2 regions of the Streptomyces coelicoflavus genome follow, and region 1 is predicted to be linked to the other one. Evidence: riboswitches for the same ligand, from Rfam matches in the RefSeq annotation. Region 1 holds a riboswitch; the other holds the start of a gene.

Region 1 (15,460 bases):
CCGGTCACCCGGCCCGCCAGGACGTCGGCCGTGCGCCCCGCGCCGAGCACCTCGTCGGGGAAGCCGCCGACGGCTTCGCCGCCGATGCTCAGCAGGCGCTGCGCCTCGTCGTTGAGCAGGCGCACCCGGCCCCCGCGGTCGAGGGCGACGACACCCTCCCGGATGCCGTGCAGCATGGCCTCGCGCTCCGCCAGCAGCCCCGCGATGTCCGAGAAGGCCAGGTCCCGGGTCTGCCGCTGCACCCGGCGCGAGATGATCCAGGACGCCAGGGCGCCGACGGCGAGCGCGCCGCCGGCGTACGCGAACAGGCCGGGGATGGCGTGGATCAGCCGGGCCCGCACGCTGTCGTACGCGATGCCCACCGAGACCGCCCCCACGATCTCGCCGTCGCCGTCGCGCAGGGGCACCTTGCCGCGGGCGGAGCGGCCCAGCGTGCCGTTGTCGATCTCCATGACCTCGTGTCCGGCCAGGGCCTGACCCGGGTCGGTCGAGACGACCTGGCCGATCCGCTCCGGGTCGGTGTGCGACCAGCGCACGCCCTTGCGGTCCATCACGACGACGTACTCCGCCTTGGTGGCCCTGCGGACCCGCTCCGCCTCCTCCTGCACCGGCCCGTCCGCCGCCGGCCGGGTGGTCCGCAGGTCCCTCACGACCTGTGGTTGCTGCGCGGTGGTCTGCGCGATCGCCAGGGCACGGCGCATCGCCTGGTCGTCCAGCTGGTCGCCGAGCGGCGCCAGGAACAGCCCGGTCGCGAGCACGGTGACGCCCGCGGCGATCGCCACCTGCATCAGCAGCACCTGCGAGAACACCCGCCGCGGCAGGCCCAGGCGCAGTCGGCGTGCGGAGGGAGTGGAGCTCATGGCCACGACGGTACGTGGGGCCGGTGGCCGGTCGTAGCGGGGTGTGGTGTGTATCTCCCCGGCGACGGCGACGGCGACGGCGGGCGCCGCGCCGGGCGGACCGGTGGATCAACCGGCGTCAGCTCGCCAGCGCCGCCGCGGGCGTCGGCAGTGCGCGCACCGCCGTGACCTCCATCCGCGCGGGCGAGCCCAGTACCGACGCTCCGCAGCTCTCCGGGCGCGGTGGTGCCGAGGCCCCCTGTACGACGGTGACCCGCCAGCGCCGGCCGTCCGAGTGGGCCAGGGTCACCTCCCAGCGCGGTGCGGCGCCGTCCGTCCGTACGACCGTCAGCGCCTGGGCCGCGTCCTCGGCGACGGCCGACCGCAGGGCCAGCTCGGCCGCCTGGCCGGGGCGCTCCCAGGCGGAGTTCCCACGACAGCCCTCCACGACGATCCGGTCCTCCCGCGCCCGGTGCAGGATCTCCTTGACGGCGTGCGCCTGGACCCGGCCGTAGACGTAGCCGTGCGGCAGTACGAGCACGGTCGGCGAGAAGCGGTGGCCTCCCAGGTGGGTGACCTCCCAGACGCCGTCGGTTCCGGAGGCGGCGACTTCGGCCGCGAGCGGCCTGCCGAGGAGCGCGCAGCACCGGTCGCGCTTGCCGTTGGTGCAGACGAGTGCGAGGGGATCGCCCCGGTGGGGGCCGCCGTCCAGCACCGAGTCGAAGGCGTGGCGGTCGCCCCGGCCGAGTGCCGCGAGATCGAGGCCGAGCAGGCGGCGTGGGTCCTCGACCGTGGCGCCGTGCAGCCAGACGTTCCCCGGTGCGGTGTGGGCCGCGTACACCCTGCGCTCGGCGGACGCGCCCCGGTCCGCGTGGCGTCCGGGGCGGCGGATGAGCGCGACGCGGACGCCCGTCCCCTTCGCCGCCGCGTCGAGGGCGCGCCCCAGTGCGGGGTCCAGGTGGCTCGCGGTGAGCGCCTTGGCGCCCCACGGGCCGGGCTGTTCGAGCAGCAACCAGGTCCTCGCGACGGGTGCGGTGCCCGAAAGGGGCTCGTCGAGGTCCCAGGAGACGGTTGAGCACGTACTCACAGAGGTGAGCCTAACCTGACTTGGGCCACGGCGACTTCCAGCCGCGCCTGGACGCTACTCCGGTAGGAGGCGCGGCGGCCTGGGACCGGAGTACAGCCCGCTCGGCCGCATCCGCAGGGGGCGCTCCCCGTACTCCTCCAGGGCATGGGCGATCCAGCCCGCCGTACGGGCCACGGCGAAAATCGTCTCGGCCGCGGTGGATGCCATGCCGGACGACGCGGTGAGCACGGCGAGCGCGAGGTCGACGTTGGCGTGCAAGGGGGTGTGGCGGGCGGCGGTGGCCTGGACGTCCCTGGCCGCCGCGAGCGCGGGCGCCGCCCGGGGGATGTCCTCCAGGAGCGCGAACAGGGCACGCGCGCGTGGGTCCTCACCGGGATAGAGCCGGTGGCCGAGCCCCGGGACGCGCCGGCCGGCCCGCAGCTCCTCCGCGACCACCGGGGCCGCGCTGCCCAGGTCGAGAACCTCCAGCAGCATCCGGTGGGCGAGGCCTCCGGCGGCGCCGTGCAGCGGTCCCTCGATCACCCCGAGCCCGGCGGACACGGCGGCATAGGCGTGGGCCCGCGCCGACGCGGCGACGCGCACCGCGAGCGTGGAGGCCGCCAGATCGTGGTCGGCGAGGAGGCAGAGCGCCGTGTCGAGGGCGCGCAGCGTCGGTTCGTCGGCCTCTTGCCCGCTGAGCCGGGTCCACAGGCGGTGGGCGATCGGGGCCCGGTCGTCTCCGTCGCGCAGTACGGGCGGCAGCGCCGCGACGAGGGTGGGGATGAGGGTGCGCGCCGTGCCCAGCACCGCGTCCTCGGCCAGGTCGAAGCGGAGCGGGTCCGTGACCGCCGCGGCGATCGCCGCCACCCGGAGACGGTCGGCGGGCCCTGCGTGCTCGGGCAGGGCGTCGACGGCCCTGCGTGCGGCGGCCGTGGAGGACTCCGGGGCCGAGAAGGCGGCGCCGCGACGCAACTGCCCGGTCCAGAGCCACTCGGCCACCTCCTCGTAGGTGTGGCGGGCGGACAGTTCGACCGCGTCGACGCCCCGGTAGTAGTACCGGTCGCTCTCGATGAGCGTGAGACGCGTGCGCACCGTCAGCTCCTGGCCGGCTGCCGACGCCGCGGAGTTGCCGGCGTCGCGCCGGTTGCGCCGGGCGAGGGCCCGGACCTCGTCGGCGTCGAAGGTGCTGCCCCGGCCGCCGGGTGTGCGCCGGCTGCCGAGCTGGCCTCGGCTGACGTACGCGTACACGGTTTCGGGCTTCACCCCGAGCAGTTCGGCCGCCTCCCGGGTGGTCAGACGTCGTTCGGCGGCGGCGGAGGGGCCGGGCTCCTGATCACGCATGAGGTCACCGTATCGATCGGAGGCGGTGGTTGTTGAGCCGTGACGGAACATGTATTGATTCAATCAATATTGACAGAACTTCCATCAAGTATGGACAGTGAAGTCAAGTTCGAGGAGGTAATCATGTCCGTCAACAGAACCGCAGCACCCGCACCGCCGCCCGTCGAGGTGCCGCGCGGGCTCGCCGGTGTCGTGGTGGCCGACACCGAGGTCGGCGACGTGCGAGGGCTCGAGGGCTTCTACCACTACCGCCAGTACTCGGCCGTCGAACTCGCACAGAGCCGCTGCTTCGAGGACGTATGGCATCTACTGGTGCACGGGGAACTCCCGGACGCCCGGCGCGGCGCCGCCTTCGCCGCCCGAACCGCGGCGCTGCGGCGGCTCCCCGACGCGGTGCGGGCCGCCCTGCCCGCCATCGCCGCGGCCGGTGGACGTTCCGGTCCGCTCGCCGGGATGCGCACGGGCCTGTCCCTGCTGGGCGCGGCCCAGGGATTCGGGCCCGTGTACGACCTGTCGGCCGAGCAGCGGCGGGAGGACACCCTGACGGCCGCCGCGGCCGTGCCGACCCTGCTCACCGCGCTGTACCGGTTGGGGCAGGGCCTCGAGCCGGTCGAGCCGCGCGAGGACCTGTCGTACGCCGCGAACTACCTCTACATGGTGACCGGTGAGGAGCCGGACGAGGAGCGCACGCGCGCGGTCGAGCAGTACCTGATCTCCACCATCGATCACGGGTTCAACGCGTCGACGTTCACCGCGCGGGTCATCGCGTCGACGGGCGCGGATGTCGCGGCCTGCCTGGCCGGTGCGGTGTCGGCCCTGTCCGGCCCGCTGCACGGCGGCGCGCCCAGCCGGGCGCTGGACACCCTGGACGCGATCGGCACGCCCGACCGGATCGACGGGTGGATCCGCGAGCGGGTGCTCGCCGGGGACCGCATCATGGGTTTCGGCCACGCGGTCTACCGCACGGAGGACCCGCGCTCGCGGATGCTGCGGGAGGTGGCGCAGCGGTTCGGCGGTCCGCGGGTGGAGTTCGCCGTCGAGGTGGAGCGGCAGGTCGAGGCGATCCTCGCGGAGCTGAAGCCGGGGCGCGAACTGCACACCAACGTCGAGTTCTACGCGGGCGTGGTCATGGAACTGTGCGGTCTGCCCCGCGAGATGTTCACACCCACGTTCGCGTCGGCGCGGGTGGTGGGCTGGAGCGCGAACATCCTGGAGCAGGCGTCCGACTCGAAGATCATCCGGCCGGCGGCACGGTATGTGGGGCCGGGAGCGCCGGTCGGTGTACCGGCGGTGGTCTGAACAGCACGAGAGGCCTGGTGCCGTTCGGGCGCCAGGCCGGGTCGGGGAGCGTCGAGCAAGGACGGGGTGCCGGGTTGCTCGCCGGGGGTGGGTCCGTGCGCGGTCGGCGGTGGGTACGGCCAAGGGCACGGGTGACGTCAGGCGTCGGGGATGTCCGCCTTGGCCCGGATGAGGGTCTCCCGGCTGACGACCACGATGCGCTCGTAGTCGGCCCGGGCGGCGTCGGCGGGCAGCTCGCGCTCCAGCGCCTCGGTGGCCTCGGTGCCGATGACGGCGAAGTTGCCGTCGCTCAGTTCGAACAGGTCGGGGCAGTTGGCTCCTGAGGCACTGCCACGGGCACTTGGCGGCACACCGATACGGCGCACGATCTTCAAGGGAGTACCGGTCCTTACATGCGATCTGGGGATCTCAGGGGCAGCACACTAATGCTTCTGCTGCGCACCCAGTGGCTGCTGGGGTGAGAGTACTCAAGTGTCCGCCCCAACCGGCACCGACGCGGCCTCAACGGATCAGGGTTGACGGCCTCAGGCCCCCCCGGGGCAACTGCCGCGGCCTCAGAGGCCCGGGGCCGGCGCGCTGCTGCTCTCCTCGGGAGTGGTGGGCGGTGGGGTCGGTGCCGCGGGCCCGCTCCACAACAGCAGACACAGAACGCCTACGACGGCAGCCGCTGCCGTGACGGCGGCCCCGATCCCCTCTCGCCGGTGCACCACGTAGCCGACGGCCGTGGCCACGGCGAGGAACACGATGGCTTGCAACGTCACTGAGTGCCTCCAGGCCTGCCTGCTGCCCGCCGGCAATGAGGCGCCGGGGGCAGATCGGCAATTCCGCGCTCTTGAAGCGCGTTGGTCGGAGGTGAGCGTAAGGGCACCTGCGGGGCGCGCGTGTCCAGCAAGGGGGAAGTAACGCACGAAGTACCGTCGGTGCCGGAGGAGTGCCGTCAAGGCGTAGGCGGTGTGCCCACCACCCACCACTCGTCCGTGTCGGCCTCGTCCAGGTCGTTGATGAGGCCGTCCACCAAGCGGCCGATCCGTGCCTCGTCGGACGACTGCTTCAGCGTTGCGCGCTGCCCCCTCGACGCTTCCCAGTACTCCCGCATCAGCGGGTTCTGGAAGAGCTCTCGGGCATGCCCGTACAGTTCCTCCTGGTCCACGATGCCTGCGCGGTAGAGGTGGTACAGGTTGACGTACCAGGCGTTGGCGTAGAAGTACTGGCGGCGCCTCTCCGCCGGGATGTCGGGGGCGTACGTGTCGATCACCGAGGCCAGTGACGGGTCGTCGATGGCCCTGGCCAGGAGTTCCCAGTGCATGCGCTGTTGGTGTGCCAACGCGCTGCGGCGCGAGACCGTCTCTTCGAGTTCCAGCCGTCGTATCCGCAGGTGTTCCGCTTCCAGCGTGCGCTGACGCACTGCCAGCGTCAGGCCTGCCGCGGCCGCCAGCATTCCGGCCGCGACGGAGCCGAACCTCCCCGTGATGCTTTTCCGTGTGACCATGTCAACCCCCGAATCAGGCGACCGCTCACCGGTCGTCGAGTGCGGGTCGGCTGACGGGGACCGGCGAGCGATGCGTGGTGCTGCCGCCTCCAGGGTGCCGAGCGGCGCTGATCGGCGGGGAGGCGGAGAGGAGGCGCACGGAGGGAAGCGAGGGTCGCACGGTCCGGCGCCATGCAAAACGTCTGCCCATCAAGTGCTGCTAACAATCGTTCACTCCGCGGGTACTCCGCCGGCTCGTATCCTGAGCAGGCAATTCCGTACGTGGACGTACGCCCTGCCGCGGGCCGGCGTACGCGTGGGTGAGAGAGAGGTCGCACGGTGGGGCAGCGCCCGACTCCGCAGCAGATCCCGGTGGTCGTACTGGCCGGATTCCTCGGCTCCGGAAAAACCACCCTCCTCAACCACCTGCTCCATCGCAGCGGGGGCAGCCGTATCGGCGCCGTCGTCAACGACTTCGGCTCGATCGAGATCGACGCGATGGCCGTCGCGGGCGCCCTCGGCGACTCCACCGTGTCGCTGGGCAACGGATGCCTGTGCTGTGCCGTCGACGCGAGTGAACTGGACGGGTATCTGGAGCGGCTGGCCCGGCCCGAGGCCGGGATCGACGTCATCGTCATCGAGGCCAGCGGCCTCGCCGAACCGCAGGAACTGGTGCGCATGCTGCTCGCCAGCGAGCAGCCGCGAGTCGTCTACGGCGGGCTCGTCGAGGTCGTCGACGCCGCCGAGTTCGACGACACCCGCGCCAAGCACCCCGAGATCGACCGGCACCTGGCCCTCGCCGACCTGGTCGTGGTCAACAAGACCGACCGGGCCCCCGACTCCGAGCGCGTGCTCGCACTGGTGGACTCGCTCGCCGACGGCGCCGCCGTCGTGCCCGCGACCTACGGCCGGATCGACCCCGGGTTCCTCTACGACTGCCGGCCCGGCGAGGAGCGGGTGGGGCAGCTGTCCTTCGACGACCTGCACGACCATTCCGGGGGCGGCGCGCACTCCGGGCACCTGCACGCCGCCTACGACACCCTGTCGTTCGTCTCCGACCGTCCGCTCGACCCGCGCCGGCTCATGCGTTTCCTGGACAGCCGGCCCGAGGGCCTCTACCGGATCAAGGGGTACGTCGACTTCGGCCCGTACGACACACGGAACCGGTACGCCGTCCACGCCGTCGGGCGCTTCCTGCGCTTCTACCCGGAGCCCTGGACGTCGACCGAGGCCACCGACGCCGCCGGAGCCACCGACGGCGCCGCCGTCCGCCGCACCCAGCTCGTCCTCATCGGCACCGGCATCGACGCGGCGGCCCTCGGCGAGGAACTCGACGCGTGCCGCCGGGACACCGACGCCCCACCCGCCGACGAGCACGGCATGTGGGGCGTCCTGCGCTACGTGCCGGACCCCGACGGCGAGGAGCCGTCCTCCGACGCGCCCTAGACCGGGCCCGCCACCACCGACACCGTCTTCGGCAGCGACACGCCCGAGCCGTCACGGCGCGGGTCGATCTCCGGGAGCTGGGCCGGTGTGCCGTTCCTCTGCGCGGCGAGGGCCGGGACGGCACCCGCCCAGGCGAAGGCCAGGCAGTCCTCGCCCTTCAGGAACCGCTGGCAGCGCACACCGCCCGTGGCGCGGCCCTTGCGCGGATACTGGTCGAACGGCGTCAGCTTGGCCGTGGTCTGCACGGAGTCGTCCAGCGTGCCGCGCGATCCGGCCACCGTGAAGACCACCGCGTCCGCCGCCGGATCCACCGCCGTGAAGGAGATGACCTTGGCGCCGTCGGCGAGCTTGACGCCCGCCACACCGCCCGCCGGACGGCCCTGCGGCCGGACCTGCGAGGCCTGGTAGCGCAGCAGCTGGGCGTCGTCCGTGATGAAGACCAGGTCCTCGTCACCGGTGCGCAACTCGACCCCGCCGACGATGCGGTCGCCCTCCCTGAGGGAGATGACCTCCAGCTCGTCCTTGTGGGACGGGTAGTCGGGCACCACCCGCTTGACGACGCCCTGTTCCGTGCCGAGCGCCAGCCCCGGCGAGGACTCGTCCAGCGTGGTCAGGCAGACGACGTCCTCGTCGTCCTCCAAGGACACGAACTCCGCCAGCGGCGCGCCGCCCGCGAGGTTCGGCGTGGGCATGGCCTCCGGGAGCTGGGGGAGGTCCACCACGTTCACCCGCAGCAGGCGGCCGACGGTCGTCACCACGCCCACCTCGCCGCGCGCGGTGGCCGGCACCGCGGAGACGATCAGGTCGTGCTTGACCCGCTTGGCCCCCGCCTCCGTGACCAGGGGCTCACCGTTCGCCGTGCGGGCCAGCAGCCCCGTCGACGACAGCAGCACCCGGCACGGGTCGTCCGCCACCTGGAGCGGCACGGCGGCGACCGGGGCACCGCCCGACTCCAGCAGCGTCGTGCGGCGGTCGGTGCCGAACTTCTTCGCCACCGCCGCCAGTTCGGCCGAGACCAGCTTGCGCAGCTCCGCGTCCGAGTCGAGGATCCGGGTCAGCTCCTCGATCTCTGCGTTCAGCCGGTCCTTCTCGGACTCCAGCTCGATGCGGTCGTACTTGGTGAGCCGGCGCAGCGGCGTGTCCAGGATGTACTGCGTCTGGACGTCGCTCAGCGCGAAGCGCTCCATCAGGCGCTGCTTGGCCTGCGCGGAGTTCTCGCTGGAGCGGATGAGACGGATGACCTCGTCGATGTCGACCAGGGCGGTGAGCAGGCCCTCCACCAGGTGCAGCCGGTCCCGCTTCTTGCTGCGGCGGAACTCGCTGCGGCGCCTGACGACGGTGAACCGGTGGTCGAGATAGACCTCCAGCAGTTCCTTGAGGCCCAGGGTGAGCGGCTGGCCGTCCACCAGGGCGACGTTGTTGATGCCGAAGGACTCCTCCATGGCCGTCAGCTTGTAGAGCTGCTCCAGGACCGCCTCCGGCACGAAACCGTTCTTGATCTCGATGACCAGGCGCAGCCCGTGCGCGCGGTCGGTGAGGTCCTTGACGTCCGCGATGCCCTGGAGCTTCTTCGAGCCGACCAGGTCCTTGATCTTCGAGATGACCTTCTCGGGGCCGACCGCGAAGGGCAGCTCGGTGACGACGAGACCCTTGCGGCGGGCCGTCACCGTCTCCACGGACACCGTCGCGCGGATCTTGAACGTGCCCCGCCCCGTCTCGTACGCGTCCCGGATGCCGGGCAGGCCGACGATGCGTCCGCCGGTGGGCAGGTCGGGACCCGGCACGTGCTTCATCAGCGCGTCCAGGTCGGCGTTCGGATTCCGGATCAGGTGCCGGGCCGCCGCGATCACCTCGCGCAGATTGTGCGGCGGCATGTTGGTGGCCATGCCGACCGCGATGCCCGAGGCGCCGTTGACCAGCAGGTTCGGGAACGCGGCGGGCAGCGCCACCGGTTCCTGCTCCTGGCCGTCGTAGTTGGGGGCGAAGTCGACGGTGTCCTCGTCGATGGACTCCGTCATCAGGCCGGCGGCCTCGGCCATCCGGCATTCGGTGTACCGCATGGCGGCCGGCGGGTCGTCGTTGCCCAGCGAGCCGAAGTTGCCGTGGCCGTCCACCAGGGGCACGCGCATCGAGAACGGCTGGGCCATGCGCACCAGCGCGTCGTAGATCGACGCGTCGCCGTGCGGGTGCAGCTTGCCCATGACCTCGCCGACGACGCGGGCGCACTTCACGTAACCGCGCTCGGGCCGCAGGCCCATCTCGTTCATCTGGTAGACGATGCGCCGGTGCACCGGCTTGAGGCCGTCGCGGGCGTCCGGCAGCGCACGGGAGTAGATGACCGAGTACGCGTACTCGAGGAAGGAGCCCTGCATCTCGTCGACGACGTCGATGTCGAGGATCTTCTCCTCGTACGCGTCGTCGGGCGGCGGGGTCTTCGTACTACGGCGGGCCATCGCTGCCGGCTCCTTGCTGAAGCGTGAACGGTGATCTGACGCCGTCCATTGTGGACTGCGGCACTGACAGCGACCGACCAGGACCCGTCACGGGCTGCCGGCCCGGCGCTGCCCGCAGGGTACGCCCTCGTCCCGCGGCACCGTCCGCGCAGCCGTCCCCGGCGGCCCGTCAACCGCGTTCTCGCTCTCGGCGTACGAGACCCGGGAACTGAGCCGGTGGCCCGCACGCTTGCATACAGTGGCAGGATCGGCGGAATTCCGCAGTTCCGCCCACTGATTCCACCCGGTGGTTCACCCAGTGATCCCACCAGACATCTCGCGATCGAAGGGACGTACATGCCCATGGGTCACACGGCCACAGCCCAGGCAGACTCCGGCGGCCTGACAGCGACCGAGCACCGCCTGGCCAACGGCCTGCGCGTGGTGCTCTCCGAGGACCACCTGACCCCGGTCGCGGCGGTGTGCCTCTGGTACGACGTCGGCTCGCGCCACGAGGTCAAGGGACGCACCGGCCTGGCTCACCTTTTCGAGCACCTCATGTTCCAGGGCTCCGCCCAGGTCAAGGGCAACGGCCACTTCGAGCTGGTGCAGGGCGCCGGCGGCTCGCTCAACGGCACCACCAGCTTCGAGCGGACCAACTACTTCGAGACCATGCCCGCCCACCAGCTGGAGCTCGCCCTCTGGCTGGAGGCCGACCGCATGGGCTCCCTGCTGGCCGCCCTGGACGAGGAGTCCATGGAGAACCAGCGGGACGTCGTCAAGAACGAACGCCGCCAGCGCTACGACAACGTCCCCTACGGCACGGCCTTCGAGAAGCTGACCGCTCTCGCCTACCCGGAGGGCCACCCCTACCACCACACCCCGATCGGCTCGATGGCCGACCTGGACGCGGCGACCCTGGAGGACGCGCGCGCGTTCTTCCGGACCTACTACGCGCCGAACAACGCGGTGCTGTCGGTCGTCGGAGACATCGACCCCGAGCAGACGCTCGCCTGGGTCGAGAAGTACTTCGGCTCCATCGCCTCGCACGACGGCAAGCAGCCGCCCCGGGACGGCTCGCTGCCCGACGTCATGGGCGGGCAGGTGCGCGAGGTCGTCGAGGAGGAGGTCCCCGCGCGTGCGCTGATGGCGGCGTACCGCCTGCCGGAGGACGGCACGCGCGCGTGCGACGCGGCCGACCTGGCCCTGACCGTGCTCGGCGGCGGCGAGTCGTCCCGCCTCTACAACCGGCTGGTGCGCCGCGACCGTACGGCCGTCGCCGCCGGGTTCGGCCTGCTGCGGCTCGCGGGGGCGCCCTCGCTGGGGTGGCTGGACGTGAAGACGTCCGGTGACGTCGAGGTGCCGGTCATCGAGACCGCCGTCGACGAGGAGCTGGCCCGCTTCGCCGAGGAGGGCCCCACGGCCGAGGAGATGGAGCGCGCCCAGGCCCAGCTGGAGCGCGAGTGGCTGGACCGCCTGGGCACGGTCGCCGGCCGCGCCGACGAACTGTGCCGGTACGCCGTGCTGTTCGGCGACCCGCAGCTCGCCCTCACCGCCGTGCGGCGGGTGCTCGAGGTGACCGCGGAGGAGGTCCAGGAGGTCGCCAAGGCCCGCCTGCGCCCCGACAACCGCGCGGTGCTCGTCTACGAGCCCACCGCACCCGCCGACGAGACCGACGCCGGGACGACCGGCGCCGGCGCCACCGACGAGAACGAGGAGGCGGCCAAGTGACCGAGCTCGCCACCATGGACTTCCACGCGCAGCCGCAGGCCGGCGAGCCCAAGCCCTGGGCGTTCCCCGCCCCCGGGCGCGGCAGCCTCGCCAACGGCCTCACCGTGCTGCGCTGCCACCGCCCCGGCCAGCAGGTCGTCGCCGTCGAGGTGCTCCTCGACGCGCCCCTGGACGCCGAACCGGCCGGTCTCGACGGCGTCGCCACCATCATGGCGCGCGCCTTCTCCGAGGGCACCGACAAGCACTCCGCCGAGGACTTCGCCGCCGAGCTGGAGCGCTGCGGCGCCACCCTGGACGCGCACGCCGACCACCCCGGTGTCCGGCTGAGCCTGGAGGTGCCCGCCTCGCGCCTCGCCAAGGCCCTCGGCCTGCTCGCCGACGCCCTCAGGGCACCCGCCTTCGCCGACGGCGAGGTCGAACGGCTGGTGCGCAACCGGCTCGACGAGATCCCGCACGAGCTGGCCAACCCCGCCCGCCGCGCCGCCAAGGAGCTCTCCAAGGAGCTGTTCCCGGCCGACGCGCGCATGTCCCGCCCGCGCCAGGGCACCGAGGAGACGGTCGCGGCCGTCGACGCGGCGGCCGTACGCGCCTTCTACGAGCGGCACGTACGCCCCGCCACGGCCACCGCCGTGGTCGTCGGCGACCTCACCGGCGTCGACCTCGACGCGCTGCTCGGCGACACCCTCGGCGCGTGGACCGGTTCGACCGCCGAGCCGCGCCCCGTGCCCCCGGTGACCGCCGACGACCGGGGCCGGGTCGTCATCGTCGACCGTCCCGGCGCCGTCCAGACGCAGTTGCTGATCGGCCGCACCGGCGCCGACCGGCACGACCGCGTGTGGCCCGCGCAGGTGCTCGGCACCTACTGCCTCGGCGGCACCCTCACCTCGCGCCTGGACCGCGTCCTGCGCGAGGAGAAGGGCTACACCTACGGCGTCCGGGCGTTCGGCCAGGTCCTGCGCTCCGCGCCGGACGGCACGGGCGCCGCGATGCTCGCCATCAGCGGCTCCGTCGACACGCCCAACACCGGTCCCGCGCTCGACGACCTGTGGACGGTGCTGCGCAAGCTCGCCGCCGAGGGGCTCACCGACGCCGAGCGCGACGTGGCCGTGCAGAACCTGGTGGGCGTGGCACCGTTGAAGTACGAGACGGCGGCGGCCGTGGCGAGCACGCTGGCCGACCAGGTCGAGCAGCACCTGTCCGACGACTTCCAGGCGACGCTCTACCGTCAACTGGCCGCCACGGGCACCGTGGAGGCCACGGCCGCGGTCGTGAACGCCTTCCCGGTGGACCGCCTCGTGACGGTCCTCGTCGGCGACGCGGCGCAGATCAAGGCGCCCGTCGAGGCCCTCGGCATCGGTGAAGTCACCGTGGTGGCCGCCGAGTAGCGGCACGCGCGCGCGGCGGCCCTGGTGACCGGAGCGTCACCAGGGCCGCCGTATGTCCGGATTGGGGCAGTGGTTGCCCGTCTGCCCTGTGGCGTGCGCTACAAAAAGCCTGTTGCGTTTGAGGATTGAACGCAGCCGCGTTTAGCGTCTTCCGGGCTGTTCGTCAGGCAGTGCGCCGCATCCGCGGCACCGGACAGTCATCGCCGAGTCCCCGTACGGCGCGAGCCAGGGGAGCCGGGGACCCATCGCAGTCCCTGGGGTGAATCGGACGCCCGCGCGCACCGCGAGGGGGTCCGTAGGAGACCTTCCACCTCCGAACCCGTCAGCTAACCCGGTAGGCGAGAGGGAAGGAAAGGACAAGCCCTACATGGCGTTCACGCGCGCCACCGGGAAGCACCGCCGTACCGGCCGGGTGCACCGCACCACCGCCCGCGCGGCGGGAGTCGCGGCCCTCGCCACCACCGGCGTCGTCGGCACCCTCGCGGCTCCGGCGCTCGCCGCCGAGGCCGAGGTGGAGCAGAGCGGGATCACCCCGGTCGTCACCATCGGCGACGCCATAGCCGACGAGATCGACGCCCAGGCCGTCGCCCAGCAGCAGGCGGCCGTGGACGCCGCCGCCCGCGAGGCGGCCCGGGAAGCGGCCCGCGAGCGGGCGGCCGAGGCGGCCAAGGAGGCGCGCGAGGCCAAGGAGCGCGCCGCGCGGGAGGCGGAGCGCGAGCGCCTCAACACCTTCGTCGCGCCGATCACCGCCTCCTACGTCTCCACCGCGTACCAGGCCGGCAGCTCCCTGTGGTCCTCCGGCAGCCACACCGGCATCGACTTCCACGCCTCCAGCGGCACGTCCGTGCACTCCGTCGGCGTCGGCACCGTCGTCGAGGCCGGCTGGGGCGGGGCGTACGGCAACCAGGTGGTGATCCGGATGCACGACGGCACGTACACGCAGTACGGGCACCTGTCGTCGATCGGTGTCTCGGTCGGCCAGTCGGTCGAGCCCGGCCAGCAGATCGGCGTCTCGGGTGCCACCGGCAACGTCACCGGACCGCACCTGCACTTCGAGGCCCGTACGAGCCCCGAGTACGGCTCGGACATGGACCCCGTCGCCTACCTCCGCTCCCACGGCGTGAACATCTGACGGCCGCCGCATCCGAAAAGCCCCGACTCCGTGATTCGGGGCTTTTCGCATTCCCCATTCGCTTGATTGGCCTAGAGTCGCTGAAAACGCGTCCATCGTCGACGTTTCAGGGATCAAGGCGGAGGTCGGTCATGTGTATTCCGGCGCATTCTGTGTGTACGGCGATCCGGGACGACATCGTCGCCGGCGTCCACGGTCGCGGGAGCCGGCTCACCGAGGAAATCCTCGCCCGCCGTTACGGCGTCTCGCGCGTCCCCGTCCGCGAGGCCCTGCGCACGCTGGAGGCGGAGGGTTTCGTGGTGACCCGGCGGCACGCGGGCGCGTGCGTCGCGGAACCGACCGAGCGGGAGGCCGCCGACCTGCTGGAGACCCGCACACTCCTGGAACCGCTCGGTGCCTCCCGGGCCGCCCGGCGGCGCACCGAGGCCCACCTCAGGGTGTTGCGCGGCCTGGTCAGGCTGGGGCGGGAGCGGGCCGGACAGGGGGCCGGTGAGGACCTGCGCCCGCTGGGCGGCTGGTTCCACGAGACCCTCGCCCGGGCGGCCGGCAGCCCCTCCCTGGCGGCGCTGCTGACCCAGCTGCGCCACAAGATCGCCTGGATGTACGTCCAGGAGGCCCCGGCCGGGCCGGTGGAGCACTGGGCGGAGCACGGCGCGATCGTCGACGCGGTGGCCCGGGGCGACGGTGACCGCGCGCGGGCGCTCATGACGCTGCACGCCGAACGGTCGGCGTCGGCGTACCGGCTGCGATTCGCCTCCGGCGGCGGGCGGACGGAGCGTGTGAGGAATGCGCAACATTCCGTAAACACGGCGGGGCTGCCGAAGTAACACGCGTGCCGTACAAAAGGACGGGGAATTCCGGACCGCCTTTTCCGCCGCCCGAAAGAGGGTGTCTGGAAGAGAGCGTCTGAAACAGGGTGCCCGGAAGGGAACGCCCGGAAGAGAAAAGGAGAAAGGCCCGCCCGGTGGTGCCGGCGGGCCTTTCGGTGGTGCTGTCCGTCGGGATCAGACGGTCTCGGGAAGCTCCTCGAGCCCCTCGGCGACCAGCTTCGCCAGCCGGTCCAGGGCGGCCTCCGCGCCCTCGGCGTCGGAGGCGAGGACGATCTCCTCGCCGCCCTGGGCGCCGAGGCCGAGGACGGCCAGCATGGAGGCCGCGTTGACGGGGGACCCGTCGGCCTTGGCGATCGTCACCGGGACGCCTGTGGCCGTGGCGGCTCGGACGAAGATGGAGGCGGGGCGGGCGTGGAGACCCTCGGCCCAGCCGACGTTGACGCGGCGCTCAGCCATGTGATGCTGCCCTTCAGGTGTTCAGAGGGGTTGAA
Region 2 (15,460 bases), 1.2 Mb from region 1:
GTCTGCGGGGCGGAGAACAGGGTGGCGTTCTCGACCAGTTCGGCCAGCAGGTGGATGACGTCGGCGACGGCGTGGCCGCGCAGGGTGCCGTCGATCGGCGGGACCAGCCGGACCCGGGAGTACTGCTCGACCTCGGCGATGGCCGAGCGCAGCACCTCGGTCATGTCCACCGGGTTGCTCCACTGGCGGCGCGAGACGGCGCCGCCGAGCACGGCGAGGTTCTCGGCGTGGCGGCGGATGCGGGTGGCGAGGTGGTCGACGTGGAAGAGGCCCTTGAGGAGGTCGGGGTCCTCGATCTCGTTCTCCAGCTCGTCCAGGATGGAGATCTCCCGGTGCACCAGGGACTGGAGGCGCCGGGCGAGGTTGACGAAGACCTCCAGCTTCTGTTCGCTGCCCGCCTGGCTGGAGAGCTGAGCGGCCCGGACGACGGCGGTCACGGCCCCGTCGTGGGCGCGGGAGAGGTCGGCGGCGAGCAGCTCGAAGTCGTCGGCGTCGTCCGGCGGCCCGCCGCGCGGTGTGCGCGGGGACGGTGTCTCGCCCCGGCGCAACGCCTCGACGACGGCGCGCAGATCACCCTCGTGGCGCGCGGTGCCGCGGCGCAGGGCACCGACGCGGTCGTGCACCGACCGCGCCGCGCGGCCGGCGGCGACGGCGGCGATGACGACGGCCGCGACGGTCACCGAGACCGCCCCGGCGAGCACGCCCCACAGGACCGGACCGGGCCGGGCGCCGGTGGACCGGACGGTGAACAGGACGACCGCGCAGCCGCTGAGGGCGACCGCGACCGGCGGCAGTACGGCGAGCCGCAGGAGTTGGGGCCGTATGTGGGTCTCGGGCAGCGCGGCGGTGGTACGCGGGGCCGGCCGGCCGTGCCGCCCGCCCTCGCGGCGGTCTGCGCGCGCGGCCGGTGCGCGGAGGTGAGACATCGGTTTCCTCGTACTGGTCCGTGTACTGGTTGGTCGGCCCTACGTCGCCCGACGGACACTGACAGTAGTCGCCTGGCCCTCATGTGCGGTGGGCAGTTGCCAAAGTCCCCCGGACAACGTCCCGCTCTGGTATGAGGCCTCGTACGACAGACCGATAAGCCGGATACGCAACCGTTCGGTCATGGCAAAGAACCGGTCCGACTCGATCAAAAGCAGTCACCGTCAGTGACCGGCAAGCAGGAGCGCCGAGGGCGCTGGCGGGCCCGCGCGGCCGGCGTCCCATAAAAATACGCACGACCGTTCGTGCTAATGTGACGCCTCCCTTGCGTCGATGGAGGAGCAGCGGACATGAAGCTCAGCGAGACAGTGCCGGGTGTCGCCCTGAACGCCCTCTCCCGCGTTGCCGCGCGGCCGGCGGGCGCGGCCACGTTCGCCCTGTTCCACATGCCCCTCGCACGCAGCGCGGCCCGGCCGGCCGAACGGGAGCTGATCGAACGGGCGCGCGTCGGCCGGGTGGACTTCGAGGGCAAGCACGCCGTCACCTACGAGTGGGGCGACGGCACGCGCACCGCCCTGCTCGTGCACGGGTGGCAGTCGCGGGGCTCGCGACTGTCCGACCTGGTCACGGCGTTCCTGGACCGGGGATACCGCGTCGTCGCCTTCGACGCGCCCGGGCACGGTGCCGCCTCCGGCCGCAGCGCGACCATCCTCGACTACCGCACCGTCCTGACCACGCTCAACGAGCGGTACGGCGCGTTCGACGGCCTGGTGGCCCACTCCCTGGGCGCACTGGCGGCGTTCTTCGCGCTGCGGCACGGGGTGAAGGCGGAGCGGATCGTCACCATCAGCGGAGTCTGCGACTTCGACCACCTGGTCGACGAGTTCGCCACCGCGCTCGGGCTGCGCCCCCGGCTCAAGGCGGAGCTGCACCGGCGGATCGCGCGCGACCTCTTCCCCGGCCTCCCGGCGGACCGGTCACCCTTCTCCGCGGCGCACACCGCCGAGGAGGTGGACGCGCCGCTCCTGGTGATCCACGACGCGGACGACACCCGGATCGGGGTCGGGCAGGGACGGCGGCTGGCCGGCGCCTTCGGCGAGCGGGCCCGCCTGGTGGTCACCGGTGGGCTCGGACACCGGCGCATCCTCGGCGACCCCGAAGTCGTCCGGGCCTCGGTGGACTTCGTCGAGCACGGGCCCGGCCCGTCCCACCCGCCACGGCACTAACCGCACGGACGTCCGCCCATTCGCTACACTCGAGTAACCTCTTCGCCGCCGAGGGGTCAAGCCCGGGAGAGCAGGTAAGGCATGGGCACGACTGAACGCATTGACGGCCGAATCGCGCGGGGCAACCAGACCCGCCGGCTGGTCCTCGGGCGCGCCGTGGAGACCGCTTCGGTCGAGGGCCTGGAGGGGCTGTCCCTGGGGCGACTGGCGAGCGAACTCAAGCTGAGCAAGAGCGGTGTCTTCGCCCTGTTCGGCTCGAAGGAGGACCTCCAACTCGCCACCGTCCGGGCGGCGATCGACGTCTACCTGGGCGCCGTGGTCCAGCCGGCCCGCGACCTGCCGCCCGGCGCCGGCCGCCTGTGGCGCCTGTGCACCGGCTGGCTCGCCTACTCGCGCGACCGCGTCTTCCCCGGCGGCTGCTTCTTCTACTCGGCCACCGCCGAGTACGACGCCCGCGAGGGCAAGGTCCACGACATGCTGGCGAGCGCCCGGACCAACTGGCTCGCGTACGTGGAGCAGACGGCTCTCGAGGCCCGGCAGGCCGGTGAGATCACGGAGGGGACGGACGTCTCCCAACTCGCGTTCGAACTCGTCGCCCTCCTGGAGATGGCGAACGCCGAGTCGGTGCTGCACAACGAGTTCACCAGCTACGACAAGGCGGGCAGGGCCATCCTGTCCCGCCTGCGCGCCGTGACCACCGACCCCGCGCTGCTGCCCGACAGCCCCTGACCTCCTCCCCGGCCTCCCCCCGTCCCCGACACCGACGTGACCTGGGATCAGCCACCCGCGAGATCGAGGTCCCCCTTGCTCGTCCCGGCCACGCCCTCGACGACCCGGGGACGCCGCCACGGGTGCGCGATCGGTGCCGACACCGCCCGCCACCACGGCTCCACCGGCAGCTTCCCGGCCGGCTCGAACGGCTCGCCCGGCCGCGGGAACGCCACCGCCTGCCCGGCCTCCCCGGCCGCGTCCTCGGTCCACTCCCCCGGCTCCGCCCATGCGTGCGGCGCCAGGTTGAAGGTCCCCCAGTGGATGGGCAGCAGGGCGCCGTGCGGCGCACCGCCCTGGAGGTCGAGGTGGGCACGGACGCCCTCCTCGGGGGTCATGTGGATGTCCGGCCAGAACTCGGCGTACGCCCCGAGCTGGATCATCGTGGCGTCGAACGGGCCGTGCGCGGCGCCGATCTCCCGGAAGCCGTCGAAGTAGCCGGTGTCCCCGCTGTGGTAGACGCGGTGTTCCTCCCCGGCGACGACCCAGGACGCCCAGAGGGTGTGCTGGGTGTTGCGCAGCCCCCGCCCGCAGAAGTGCCGGGCCGGGGTGGCGGTGAGGGTGAGGTCGCCGACGCGGGTCGACTCGTGCCAGTCCAGCTCGCGCAGCCGGCCGGCGGGGACGCCCCAGTGCTCGAGGTGGGCGCCGACGCCCAGCGGCACGGCGAACACGGTGTCCGTGCCGGCCAGCGCCTTGATGGTCGGCATGTCCAGGTGGTCGTAGTGGTCGTGGGAGATGACGACGACGTCGACGCGGCCGAGGGCGGCCAGCGGCAGGGGGGCCGGGTGCAGGCGCTTGGGGCCGGCGAAGGGGAACGGGGAACAGCGCTCGCCCCACACGGGGTCGAAGAGCACGCGCTGCCCGTCGATCTCGGCGAGCACGCTGGAGTGGCCCATCCAGGTCAGCCGGAGCCCGGTGGCGGGCGGCCGGGCGAGGTCGGCGAGGGTGGTGGCGTGCACCGGCACCGTGCCCTCGGGGGCCCGCCGGGCCCGCGCCTCCTTGTTGAAGTAGATCTTGGCGAATTCGGTGGCCGAGCCCGAGGGACGGGTCCGGGCGGTGCCACCGGGGTTCTGGAAGACCCCGTCGCGGAAGTGGGGCGATCTGCGGATGCGCGCCATGCGCTCGCCGCCCGGGTCCGCGCCGAAGGCCGCGGGCCGCGGCACGCTGAACCCGGGACTCGGGAAACGGAAAGCGGCCACGGTACCTCCAGGTGGAGTGGATCAGGCTCTCATTGTCGTCGTCACGTGCTACGTCACCTCGAACGACGGACGTCACATCCGTGTTCCCGGGTCCGCGCCGGACCGGGAGCGCCTCACAGCGCGTCCGGGGGCCTGTATAGGGTGACGTGTGTGGGGAGAGTCCGGTTGAGCGTGGCCGAGCGGCGCGAGGAGCTGTTGCGCGCGGCGGTGGAGCAGATATCGGCGCGGGGCGTGGCGGCGGTGCGGATCGCCGACGTGGCCGCCGCGCTCGGTGTCAGCAACGCCCTGGTGCTCTACCACTTCTCCACGAAGGAGCGGCTCGTCGCCGCCGCGTTCACCCACGCCGCCGAGGCCGATCTCGCCCATCTGCGCGGGCTGCTCGCCCGTCGTACGTCGGCGCTGCGCCGGCTGCGGGCGGCCGTGCGCTGGTACGCGCCGACCGGTCAGGCCAAGGGCTGGCGGCTGTGGATCGAGGGCTGGGCGGCGGCCCCGCGGGAACCCGCGCTGCGGGAGGTCACGCGCGAGCTGGACCGCCAGTGGAAGACGGCGATCGCCGAGGTCATCGAAGAGGGTGCGGCCGCCGGTGAGTTCTGCTGCCCCGAGCCGGACGCCGCCGCGCTGCGCCTGACGGCGCTCCTGGACGGCCTGGCGGTGCAGCTCACGTCGTACGCGGGCACGGTGTCGCGGGCCCGGGCGCAGCAGTGGGTGGACGAGGCGCTGGCCCGGGAACTGGGCCTGGAGCGAGCGGCCTTGACGGCCACGCGACGCTAGGGCGTGTGTCGAAAGTGGATCTTGGACGTGAAATGATCTTGCTTCGTGGCACGTGGAGATCTGATCTGACGGAAGCACAGTGGGCCCGGCTGGAGCCGCTGCTGCCCAAGGGCACGAAGCCGGGTCGGCCGCCGATATGGACTCGGCGGCAACTGATCGACGGCATACGGTGGCGAACCCGGACCGGGACGCCGTGGCGGGATGTCCCGGAGCGATACGGTCCTTGGGGCCGGGTGTACGACCTGTTCCGCCGCTGGCAGAGGGACGGCACCTGGAAGCGCGTCTTCACCGAACTGCTGGCCCAGGCCGACGCGAAGAACCTGATCACCTGGGACATCAACGTCGACTCCACCGTCTGCCGGGCCCACCAGCACGCAGCCGGGGCAAGGAAAAGGGGGACCTGCAGAAGGAGCCGCCCGGCGGCATCGCCGTCGAGCCGGACGACCACGGACTCGGACGCTCGCGCGGCGGCCTGACCACCAAGCTGCACTTGGCTGTCGAGCAGGGCCAGAAGCCCATGTCGATCGTGATCACGGCCGGGCAGCGCGGAGACTCCCCGCGGTTCGAGCCCGTCCTGAAGGCCATCTGCGTGCCCCGCATTGGGCCGGGCCGGCCCCGCACCCGGCCCGATCGCGTGCGGGCGGACAAGGCGTATGCCTCTCGCAAGAACCTCGCCTACCTGCGGCGACGCGGGATCCGCTGCACGATCCCGGACAGGGCCGACCAGCTCCGCAACCGCAAGAAGCGCGGCTCCCACGGTGGCCGGCCTCCGAAGTCCGACAAGATCGACTATCGGGAGCGGCATGCGGTCGAGTGCGGGATCAATCGCCTCAAGCGTCACCGCGCGGTCGCCACCAGGTACGAGAAACTCGCCGTCCGCTACGAGGCGATCGTCCTCGTCGCGGCCATCAATGAGTGGCTGTGACCAGCACATTCGATACATGCTTAGCGCAGGCTGGACATTCGAGCGTCGTGACGGTCCAACAGCCTTGGGTCTGCCGCGCGCAGAATGGCGGCATGACGGAACACAACGCTGACTACACGCGCGCTCTGAACAACGCCGAGAAGATCCTTGGTTTCAGCCTGGCGCCGTATGTCGATCCAAGGCCGGCGGAACCCGCCAACGCCTACGACTTCACACGGATCGCGACCGAACACGCCTTCAATGACGCATGGACTCGCAGCGAGCACCTCGACCTCCGCACCCGCGCCCTCATCTCGGTCACCATCACAGCGAGCCTGGGCATCCTCGAGCCGCTCCGGGGTCAGTTGCGTATCGCTCTGCACAACGGCGTGACCAAAGAGGAGATCGTCGAAGCCTTCATCCAGATGGCCGTCTACGCGGGTGTGGCTCGCGCGTTCGAAAGCTACGCCGTCGCACGCGAGGTCTTCTCCGAACACGACGAAGCGGACTCGCCTCAGGAGAACTGAGAACTGAAGCGCCGACGTCCGCCGCGTCCGCTGGATAACGGCAGTACATAACCGGTCCTTGCCTCCGACCGCACGGCCGTCGCGGCCGCGACCGGGACCGTCGAGAGACCGAGGCCGATGCCTGAGCAGCGTCATATGACGAGGAGGGGGCACCGACTACGCGGTGGCACAAGATCCACTTCTGATACACGCCCTAGGGGACGCCGCGCGGGCACCGGCCGCCCGCTCCCCTCCTCCGGCCCTCAGGCCACCGCGGCGATCCGCGTCTTGATGTCGTCCGGCGACAGCGTTCCCTTGGCCGTGACGTGGTCGCCCGACGACTCGCCGCGCAGTCGGCGTCCGATCCACGGGACCAGGTACTCGCGCGCCCAGTGCACGTCGTCGCGCCGCACGTCCAGCGTGCCGCGGGCCGGAAGGGGCGGCCAGGGCTGGTCCGGGTCTGCCGGGACCGGCAGGCGCAGGGCCTGTCCGGCGCGGAGGGCCACACGCGTGTGGCCCTCCGGCGACAGGTGCAGCCGGTCGGCGTCCCACGCCCTGCGGTCCTGGACGCTCCGCAGCGACCACAGATCGAGCACCGGGCAGCCGTACCGGTCGGCGACGGCCCGGACGTGCCCGTTGTACGTGGCGATCTTGCCGCGCAGATGCTTGAGGACGGGCACCCCACGGGTGTCGAAGCCGGTGGTCACCAGGACGGTGCCGGCCGCGGCGGTCAGCGCGGCCACCGCCAGCTCGAACCGCTCGGCGACCTCGTCGGGGTCGGTGCCGGGCCGGATGATGTCGTTGCCGCCCGCCGCGAACGAGACCAGGTCCGGTGCGAGGGCGACGGCCCGCGGGACCTGTTCCGCCACGATCTGGTCGAGGAGCCTGCCGCGCACGGCGAGGTTCGTGTACGTGAAGTCGCCCTCGGGGCGCCGGTCCGCGAGCAGTACGGCCAGTCGGTCGGCCCAGCCGACGAAATCCCCGTCCGGGCCGCGGTCGCCGACGCCCTCGGTGAAGCTGTCCCCCACCGCCACGTACGACCCGATCACTGCTCTGCTGTCACTCTTCGAATCGTCTGCCACGTCGGCCCATGATTCACCTTGGAATGTGACCTACGCGACCGTAGGAAGGGGTTGACGGTCGGTGAGAAAGGCCACGCCTAAAGTGTTCGTCAATTCCGGAATACGGCGCGGTACTCCGAAGGCGTCGTACACCGAAGACCGGGTACACCGAGGCCCGGGTACGCCGAAGGCCGGACCCGGGGATCGGGGTCCGGCCTTCGGGGCACGGTGGCTGCGCGGAGCCGGACGTCAGACGGAGACGCCGTGCGAGCGCAGGAACGCGATCGGGTCGATGTCCGAGCCGTAGTCCGGCGTGGTGCGGATCTCGAAGTGCAGGTGCGGGCCGGTCACGTTGCCGGTGGCACCCGAGAGGCCGACCTGCTGACCCGCCGTCACCGACTGACCGGCGGAGACGGAGAGCGAGGAGAGGTGGGCGTACTGGGCGTAGTGGCCGTCGGCGAGCTGGATGACGACCTGGTTGCCGTACGCGCCGCCCCAGCCCGCCGAGACGACGGTGCCCGCGCCGACGGCCTTCAGCGAGGTGCCGGTCGGGACGACGAAGTCGGTGCCGGTGTGGTAGCCGCTGGACCACATGCTGCCCGACTGGTGGTACGGGGTACCGACGGTGCCGCCCGCGACGGGGGAGGTGTAACCGCTGGTGGTGCCCGCGGACTGGGCGCCGGTGTCCGTGGCCTCCGAGGACTCCGAGGAGCCGGAGTCGTCCGAGGAGGCCTTCTCGGCGTCCGTCGACTTGTCGGCGGCGGGCTTCTCGGCCGGCTTCTGCGACTGCGCGGCGGACGGCGCCGACGACTTGGCGGCCTGGCCGCCGATCGCGAGCTCGAGACCGGGGTGGATCAGCGACGGGTCGGAACCGACGGCCTCGCGGTTGTCCGCGTAGAGCTTCTTCCAGCCGCCGTCGACGTGCTGCTCGTCGGCGATCTTCGAAAGGTAGTCACCGCTCTTCACGGTGTACGTCCGGGAGTCCGCGTTCTTGTCGGAGCTGCTCGCGGCGGACTTCTTGGCCGACGTCGGAATGGACTGCACGGCCTGCTCGGAAACGGAGTGCGCGGGGGCGGCGTTGGCGGAGGCGGCACCCAGCAGCGGGAGCGCGAGCGCGGCGCCACCGGTTCCGGCGACGGCGATGGTGCGGGTCAGGCGCATGGCCCTGGTACGGCGGTGCTTACCCTTCGCGGGCATGGCGAATTCCTCTCCGGCGCCTGCGAGGTGAGCTGTCGGGTGCGGGCTGGAGATGCCCGGCCGCGCCGAAACGCGGCTTTACCCCAAGCCGTTCCGGGAACCGGAACAGGCAGTTTTACCTGTGGGTCCCCCGCTCCTGCCGTGTACGGGTGGTGGATGAGTGCGGGCTCCGGTCGGCGGCAGGATTAGGCGTCCGTCCGGATCGGTGGTGAACGTAAGGGACCAGGACGCACAGGGACAAGCGCGAGGTTCCGGCGACAGGCGTTTCGATTGATCCTTTATGAAAAAACCGGTGACCCTGCGTCGATTTCCGACCCACTGCTTTCCCTGAATACCCTTGAGAACCAGCCGCATTACGTGAACATGACGGACAACGCTCGGTCACGGATATGACGCTGCTCACGCGCCCCTTATCCACCCTCCGCCATTTCAGGGCCAGTTATTACCAAAGCGCCAATTCGGACAGAATGCCTTTACCGGCCCACAATGGCCCTCTTGAAGCGGCTTTCGCCGGCCGGTCATGCCGTATCGTCGAGTGGTGCCCGCCGGCGAGCAGCGACGGCGGGGCGGAGTGGGAGGAGCCCCCGTGACGCAGCAGGTCCCGTCGACCGAACCCGAGCTGACCGGTGTGCGCAACTTCCGGGACGTGGGCGGACTGCCGACCGTGGACGGCCGGCGGGTGCGGCAGGGGGTGCTGTTCCGCAGCGGCCACCTCGCGCACGCCACCGGCGAGGACGCCGCGTTCCTGACCTCGCTGGGCCTGCACACGATCTTCGACTTCCGCAACGCGGCCGACCAGAAGCTCGACGGCCCGGACGTCGAGCTGCCGGGCGTGCGCAATGTGAACCTGCCGCTGAGCGACCCGGCCGACGGCGCCGAGTTCTGGAAGATGGTCCGTGACGGAGACCTCGACCAGCTGCGGGGCATCCTGGCGGACGGCAAGGGCGCCGACCGGATGATCAACTCCTACCGCCTCATCATGACGGAGCGCACGGCGGAGCACTCCCGGATCCTGCACGCGCTCGCCGAGGACAGCGTCCCCGCGCTGATGCACTGCGCGGCCGGGAAGGACCGCGCGGGCCTGTCGATCGCCGTCACCCTGCTCGCCCTGGGCGTCGAGCGCGAGGCCCTCGTCGAGGACTACCTGAAGTCGAACGCCGCGCACCGCCGCTACAAGGTGCACCGCAGCGGCTCCGCGGCCTCGGCGTACTCACCCGAGGTCATGGAGCTGCTCAGCCCCCTGTTCGACGCGCGCGCCGAGTACCTGGCGGCGGCCTTCGAGACCGTCGAGGAGACGTGGGGCGGCGTCGACGCCTACCTGGAGAAGGGTCTCCGGCTCACTCCGCAGACCCGGGAGCGGCTGCGCGAGCGGATGCTGGACTGAGCCACCCGCTCGCGGACGGCCGGACGGCGCTACTTGGCGCCCACCTCGAACAGCAGGTAGAGGAAGCCGCCGAAGACGTGCCCCAGGGCGATGTAGATGACCAGCCGCACCCACAGGGCGCGCGGGAACTTGTCCTCGATGGCACTCATGGCGTCTCTCCAGGGGTCGGGCCGAGGCACAGCGCGGCCGTCGGGCTCTGCAGCAGGGTGTGGACGAAGAGCAGCTCGACCCCGTCGGGGTCCTGGGCCGCGATCCGGTGCGGGGTCATCGAGTCGAAGTGGGCACTGTCCCCCGCGGTGAGCCGGTGCTCGGTGTCCCCGAGACGCAGTCGCAACCGGCCCCTGAGGACGTGCAGCCACTCCTCGCCGGGGTGCACCCGCACCACGTCGCCCTGGGAGCCGTACGGCACCTGGACGCGCAGGGCCTGCATGCCGCGGCCCGGCGCGCCCGCCTGCCAGTACGTCCAGCCGCCCGCGGCGGTGGGTTCCATGTCGGCGCCGCGCACGACGGCGTCCCGGTCGGCGGCCGTCTCGCCCAGCAGCTCGGCGACGGTCGTACCGTAGACACGGGCGAGCGCGAGCAGCATCGGCAGTGAGGGCTGGCGCTGCCCGGTCTCCAGACGGGAGAGGTGGGCGGGCGACAGCCCCGCGGCGCGGGACGCGGCCTCGAGGGTGAGGGCGGCCCGCCGCCGCAGCTCGCGCAGCTGGGGCGCGACGGCGGCGACCGTCCCCTCGGCGGGGCCGGTCTCGGAGGAGCTCATGGCTCCATTCAGCCCGAAACTTGCCCGCCAGGCAAATTCCTTGCCTCAGAGGCAAACGCCCTCGGGACCTCAGAGGCAAACACGCTCACGGGCCTCAGCGGCGAAGGCCCCCACGGGCTCGCTCAGCGGTTGGCCACCGCCTGCTTGACCAGGGTCTTCCCGAAGTCCCACATGAGGCCGCCCCCATGGTGCGCGTCCTCCATCACCTCCGTGAAGGCGTCGACGAACCGGTCGGCGTCGTCGGTGTCGATGATCAGCGGCGGGATCAGCTTGATCACCTCCAGGTGGTCGCCGGACACCTGGGTCAGGATGCGGTGGCGCTGCAACAGCGGCACGACCACCATCTGCGCGAACAGCCCCTTCCGCGCCGCCTGAAGCATCGTCCAGCGGCTGCGCAGCTTCAGGGAACCGGGCCGGCCGAACTCGATGCCGATCATCAGTCCGCGGCCCCGGACGTCGGCGAGCAGCTCGTAGCGGTCCACCAGCTCGGCCAGCCGGGACTTCAGCCGCTCCCCCACCGCGGCGGCGTTCGCGACGATCTCCTCGTTCTCCATCACCGACAGCACGGCGAGCCCCGCCGCCATGGCCTGCGCGTTGGACCCGAAGCTCGCCGAGTGGACCTGCACGCGGTCCATCGAGGAGTACACCTTCTGGAAGATCCAGTCCTTGCCCAGGGTGGCCCCCACCGGCACGTACCCGCCGGACAGCGCCTTGGCGACGCAGACCAGGTCGGGTTCGACGCCGTCGTCGTGCTGGTAGGCGTAGAACTTGCCGGTACGGCCGAGGCCCGTCTGCACCTCGTCGGCGATCAGCAGCGCCTTGTGCCGGTGCAGCAGCTCCTGTGCGGCGCGCAGGTAGCCGGGCGGGGCCTCGTGCACGCCCTTGCCCTGGACCGGCTCCACGATCAGCGCGGCCACGTCGCCCTTGTTCAGCTCGCGGGCCAGGGCGTCGAGGTCGCCGAGCGGGACGGCGGTGTCGGGCAGCAGCGGCGCGAAGCCCTTGCGGAACGAGTCCTCGCCGTTGACGGAGAGGGAGCCGGTGGTCAGCCCGTGGAAGGCGTGTGAGCAGTACAGGATCCGCCGTCTTCCGGTGGCGTAGCGGGCGAACTTCAGGGCGGTCTCGACGGCCTCGGTGCCGCTGTTGCCGAAGAAGACACGGTCCAGGTGGGGACTGTAGGAGAGCAGCTTCTCCGCCAGCAGGCCGGGCAGCGGCGGGCAGTCGAAGCGGGTCAGGTCGGCGAGCGAGGCGTCGAGGACGTCGTGCAGCGCCTTGCGGACGACCGGGTGGTGGCGGCCCAGGCCCATCACCGCGAACCCGGCGAGCATGTCCAGGTAGTCGTTGCCGTCCGCGTCCCAGAAGTGCGCGCCCTCGGCCCGCTCGTAGACCTTGTCGAAGCCGATGGTGCGCAGCATGCGCGGCTGCTGGTGGTTGAGGTGCTTGGCGTGCAGCTCGTACCGCTCGGCCCCGCGCTCGGCCAAGAGCGCGGTGAGGTCGAACTCCTTGGTCATTCAGTTCTCTCCTTGCGCTGGCATGACGATCCGTCCGTCGCCGGACTGTTCCACTGCGGATCCCCCGGCCCCCTCCTCCACCTGTCCGGCGAGGGCCAGGCTCGCGGCGATCCGCCCGGCGACGTCGACCGGGGTGAGGCCGATGTCCGCGAGCACCTCGGCGCGCTTGGCGTGGGCGAGGAACTGCTCGGGGATGCCGAAGCGGCGTACGGGGACGTCGACCTCGGCGTCGCCGAGCGCCAGGGCCACCGCGGAGCCGACCCCGGCGGCGCGGCTGTTGTCCTCGACGACGGCCACCAGCCGGTGCCCCGCCGCGAGGGGTGCGAGCGCCGGGTCGACGGGCTTGACCCAGCGCGGGTCGACGACGGTGCAGCCGATGCCGCGGGCCTCGAGGAGTTCGGCTGCCCCGAGGCAGACGGGTGCCATCACGCCCACCGCCACGAGCAGCACCTCGGGCCGGTCCGCGGCGTGCAGGACGTCCAGGCCGCCGATCCGGTCGACGGCGGGTACGGCGGGGCCGACGGACTCCTTCGGGAAGCGCAGCAGCGTCGGCGCGTCGTCCACGGCGACCGCCTCGCGCAGCTGGGCGCGCAGCTGGTCGGCGTCGCGCGGGGCGGCGATGCGCAGCCCGGGGACGACCTGGAGGACGGACATGTCCCACATGCCGTTGTGCGAGGCCCCGTCGACGCCGGTGACGCCGGCCCGGTCCAGGACGAAGGTGACCCCACAGCGGTGCAGGGCCACGTCCATCAGGAGCTGGTCGAAGGCGCGGTTGAGGAAGGTGGCGTAGACGGCGACGACCGGGTGCAGTCCGCCGGTGGCGAGGCCCGCGGCGGACACGACGGCGTGCTGCTCGGCGATGCCGACGTCCCAGACGCGGTCCGGGAACCGTTCGGCGAAGGGGGCGAGGCCGACCGGGTGGAGCATGGCCGCGGTGACCGCCACCACGTCCTCGCGTTCCTCGCCGATCCGGACGATCTCCTGACCGAACACCGAGGTCCAGGACGGGCCGCCCGCCGGGCTCAGCGGCTCGCAGGTGAGGGGGTCCATCACGCCGACGGTGTGGAAGTGGTCCTCCTCGTCGCGCAGGGCGGGTTCGTAGCCGCGGCCCTTCTCGGTGAGGCAGTGCACGAGCACCGGGCCGTGGAAGCGTTTGGCGCGGCGCAGCGCCGACTCGACTGCGCGGATGTCGTGCCCGTCGATCGGGCCGAGGTACTTCAGCCCGAGGTCCTCGAAGAGGCCCTGCGGGGCGAAGGCGTCCTTGAAGCCCTTCTTGGCGCCGTGCAGGGCCTCGTAGACGGTGTGCCCCACCACGGGCGTGCGCTGGAGCACGTCCTTGCCCCAGGCCAGGGCACGCTCGTAGCCGTCGGTGGTGCGCAGGGTCGCGAGGTGGTTGGCGAGGCCGCCGATGGTCGGGGCGTACGAGCGTTCGTTGTCGTTGACGACGATGATCAGCGGCCGGTCCCTGGCCGCCGCGATGTTGTTCAGCGCCTCCCAGGCCATGCCGCCGGTGAGCGCGCCGTCACCGATGACGGCGACGACGTGGCCGCGCTCCCCCCGCACCTGGCGGGCCTTGGCGAGGCCGTCGGCCCAGCCGAGGACGGTGGAGGCGTGGCTGTTCTCGATGACGTCGTGCTCGGACTCCTCGCGCGAGGGATAGCCGGACAGGCCGCCCTTGCTCCGCAGCTTGGAGAAGTCCTGACGTCCGGTCAGGAGTTTGTGCACATAGCTCTGGTGGCCGGTGTCCCACAGGATTCGGTCGTCCGGTGACTCGAAGACCCGGTGCAGGGCGACGGTGAGTTCCACCACGCCGAGGTTGGGTCCGAGGTGACCGCCGGTGCGGGCGACCGCGTGCACCAGGAAGTCACGTATCTCGTCGGACAGTTCACCGAGTTCCGCCCCGGTCAGCGCCTTCAGGTCGCGTGGTCCCCGGATGTCCTCCAGAATCGTCACGCTCGGGCCCCCTTCGGTCCGCGTTTCAGCTCACGGTGACGGCCGGCGCCCCCGAGGCGCCGTCCTTCTCCATCTGCTCCGCGATCCTCATCGCCTCCTCGATGAGGGTCTCCACGATCTTCGACTCGGGGACGGTCTTGACGACCTCGCCCTTGACGAAGATCTGCCCCTTGCCGTTGCCGGAGGCGACACCGAGGTCCGCCTCGCGGGCCTCGCCGGGACCGTTGACGACGCAGCCCATGACGGCGACGCGCAGCGGCACCTCCATGCCCTCCAGACCGGCGGTGACCTCCTCCGCCAGCTTGTACACGTCGACCTGGGCACGGCCGCACGACGGGCAGGAGACGATCTCCAGCCGGCGTTCCCTCAGCCCCAGCGACTGGAGGATCTGGATGCCGACCTTGATCTCCTCGACCGGTGGCGCGCTGAGCGACACCCGGATGGTGTCGCCGATGCCCTGCGAGAGCAGCGCGCCGAAGGCGACGGCCGACTTGATCGTGCCCTGGAACGCCGGGCCGGCCTCCGTCACGCCCAGGTGCAGCGGGTAGTCGCACTGGGCGGCGAGCTGACGGTAGGCCTCGACCATGACGACCGGGTCGTTGTGCTTGACCGAGATCTTGATGTCGCGGAAGTCGTGCTCCTCGAAGAGCGACGCCTCCCACAGGGCGGACTCGGCGAGGGCCTCGGGCGTCGCCCTGCCGTACTTCTGGAGCAGCCGCCGGTCCAGGGAACCCGCGTTGACCCCGATGCGGATCGGGGTGCCGTGGTCGCGGGCCGCCTTCGCGATCTCCCTGACCTGGTCGTCGAACTTCTTGATGTTGCCCGGGTTCACGCGTACCGCCGCGCAGCCGGCCTCGATCGCGGCGAAGACGTACTTGGGCTGGAAGTGGATGTCCGCGATCACCGGGATCTGCGACTTCCTGGCGATGACGGGCAGCGCGTCGGCGTCGTCCTGGGTGGGGCAGGCCACCCGGACGATCTGACAGCCCGACGCCGTCAGCTCGGCGATCTGCTGGAGCGTCGCCCCGATGTCGGACGTACGGGTGGTCGTCATCGACTGCACCGACACCGGGGCCCCGCCCCCGACCGCCACCGGCCCGACCTGGATGCGCCGCGACACGCGCCGCTCGGCGATCGGCCGGACCGGTACCTCGGGGAGTCCCAAGGGGATGGCGGTCATGACCTCACTCCCGGTTCGAGGAGACGGTCTCGCGCATGGCGCGCAGGGACTCCTTGAGCGAGCCCATGGTGGCCAGGACGGCGGTGGGCTCGTAGCCGCAGTGCGCCATGCAGTTGTCG

The links. Region 1 has a riboswitch for cyclic di-AMP ahead of OHA99_RS08820 (M23 family metallopeptidase). Riboswitches for the same ligand answer to the same signal wherever they lie in the genome.
Positions count from the first base shown of each region.
Region 2: another riboswitch for cyclic di-AMP. It lies ahead of OHA99_RS03870 (LysM peptidoglycan-binding domain-containing M23 family metallopeptidase); the one in region 1 lies ahead of OHA99_RS08820 (M23 family metallopeptidase).

Region 1 covers NZ_CP108218.1:2,048,520-2,063,979, reverse strand. The annotation lists gene OHA99_RS08875 (ATP-binding protein) at 1-860, opposite strand, end outside; gene OHA99_RS08870 (sucrase ferredoxin) at 979-1,926, opposite strand; gene OHA99_RS08865 (citrate synthase) at 1,981-3,246, opposite strand; gene OHA99_RS08860 (citrate synthase/methylcitrate synthase) at 3,370-4,545, shown strand; gene OHA99_RS08855 (hypothetical protein) at 4,683-4,919, opposite strand; gene OHA99_RS08850 (hypothetical protein) at 5,100-5,306, opposite strand; gene OHA99_RS08845 (DUF6082 family protein) at 5,483-6,034, opposite strand; gene OHA99_RS08840 (GTP-binding protein) at 6,353-7,459, shown strand; gene OHA99_RS08835 (DNA topoisomerase (ATP-hydrolyzing) subunit A) at 7,456-9,912, opposite strand; gene OHA99_RS08830 (pitrilysin family protein) at 10,249-11,622, shown strand; gene OHA99_RS08825 (pitrilysin family protein) at 11,619-13,007, shown strand; cyclic di-AMP (ydaO/yuaA leader) riboswitch at 13,199-13,363, shown strand; gene OHA99_RS08820 (M23 family metallopeptidase) at 13,375-14,139, shown strand; gene OHA99_RS08815 (GntR family transcriptional regulator) at 14,271-14,966, shown strand; gene OHA99_RS08810 (HPr family phosphocarrier protein) at 15,144-15,425, opposite strand.
Region 2 covers NZ_CP108218.1:830,002-845,461, forward strand. The annotation lists gene OHA99_RS03830 (ATP-binding protein) at 1-926, opposite strand, end outside; gene OHA99_RS03835 (alpha/beta hydrolase) at 1,275-2,150, shown strand; gene OHA99_RS03840 (TetR/AcrR family transcriptional regulator) at 2,232-2,879, shown strand; gene OHA99_RS03845 (MBL fold metallo-hydrolase) at 2,927-4,117, opposite strand; gene OHA99_RS03850 (TetR family transcriptional regulator C-terminal domain-containing protein) at 4,268-4,888, shown strand; one part of gene OHA99_RS03855 (IS5 family transposase) at 4,921-5,296, shown strand; one part of gene OHA99_RS03855 (IS5 family transposase) at 5,296-5,813, shown strand; gene OHA99_RS03860 (carboxymuconolactone decarboxylase family protein) at 5,906-6,319, shown strand; gene OHA99_RS03865 (SGNH/GDSL hydrolase family protein) at 6,562-7,347, opposite strand; gene OHA99_RS03870 (LysM peptidoglycan-binding domain-containing M23 family metallopeptidase) at 7,609-8,556, opposite strand; cyclic di-AMP (ydaO/yuaA leader) riboswitch at 8,561-8,718, opposite strand; gene OHA99_RS03875 (tyrosine-protein phosphatase) at 9,143-9,940, shown strand; gene OHA99_RS03880 (DUF6126 family protein) at 9,970-10,089, opposite strand; gene OHA99_RS03885 (helix-turn-helix domain-containing protein) at 10,086-10,700, opposite strand; gene OHA99_RS03890 (aspartate aminotransferase family protein) at 10,823-12,208, opposite strand; gene dxs (1-deoxy-D-xylulose-5-phosphate synthase) at 12,209-14,161, opposite strand; gene ispG (flavodoxin-dependent (E)-4-hydroxy-3-methylbut-2-enyl-diphosphate synthase) at 14,187-15,341, opposite strand; gene hpnH (adenosyl-hopene transferase HpnH) at 15,346-15,460, opposite strand, start outside.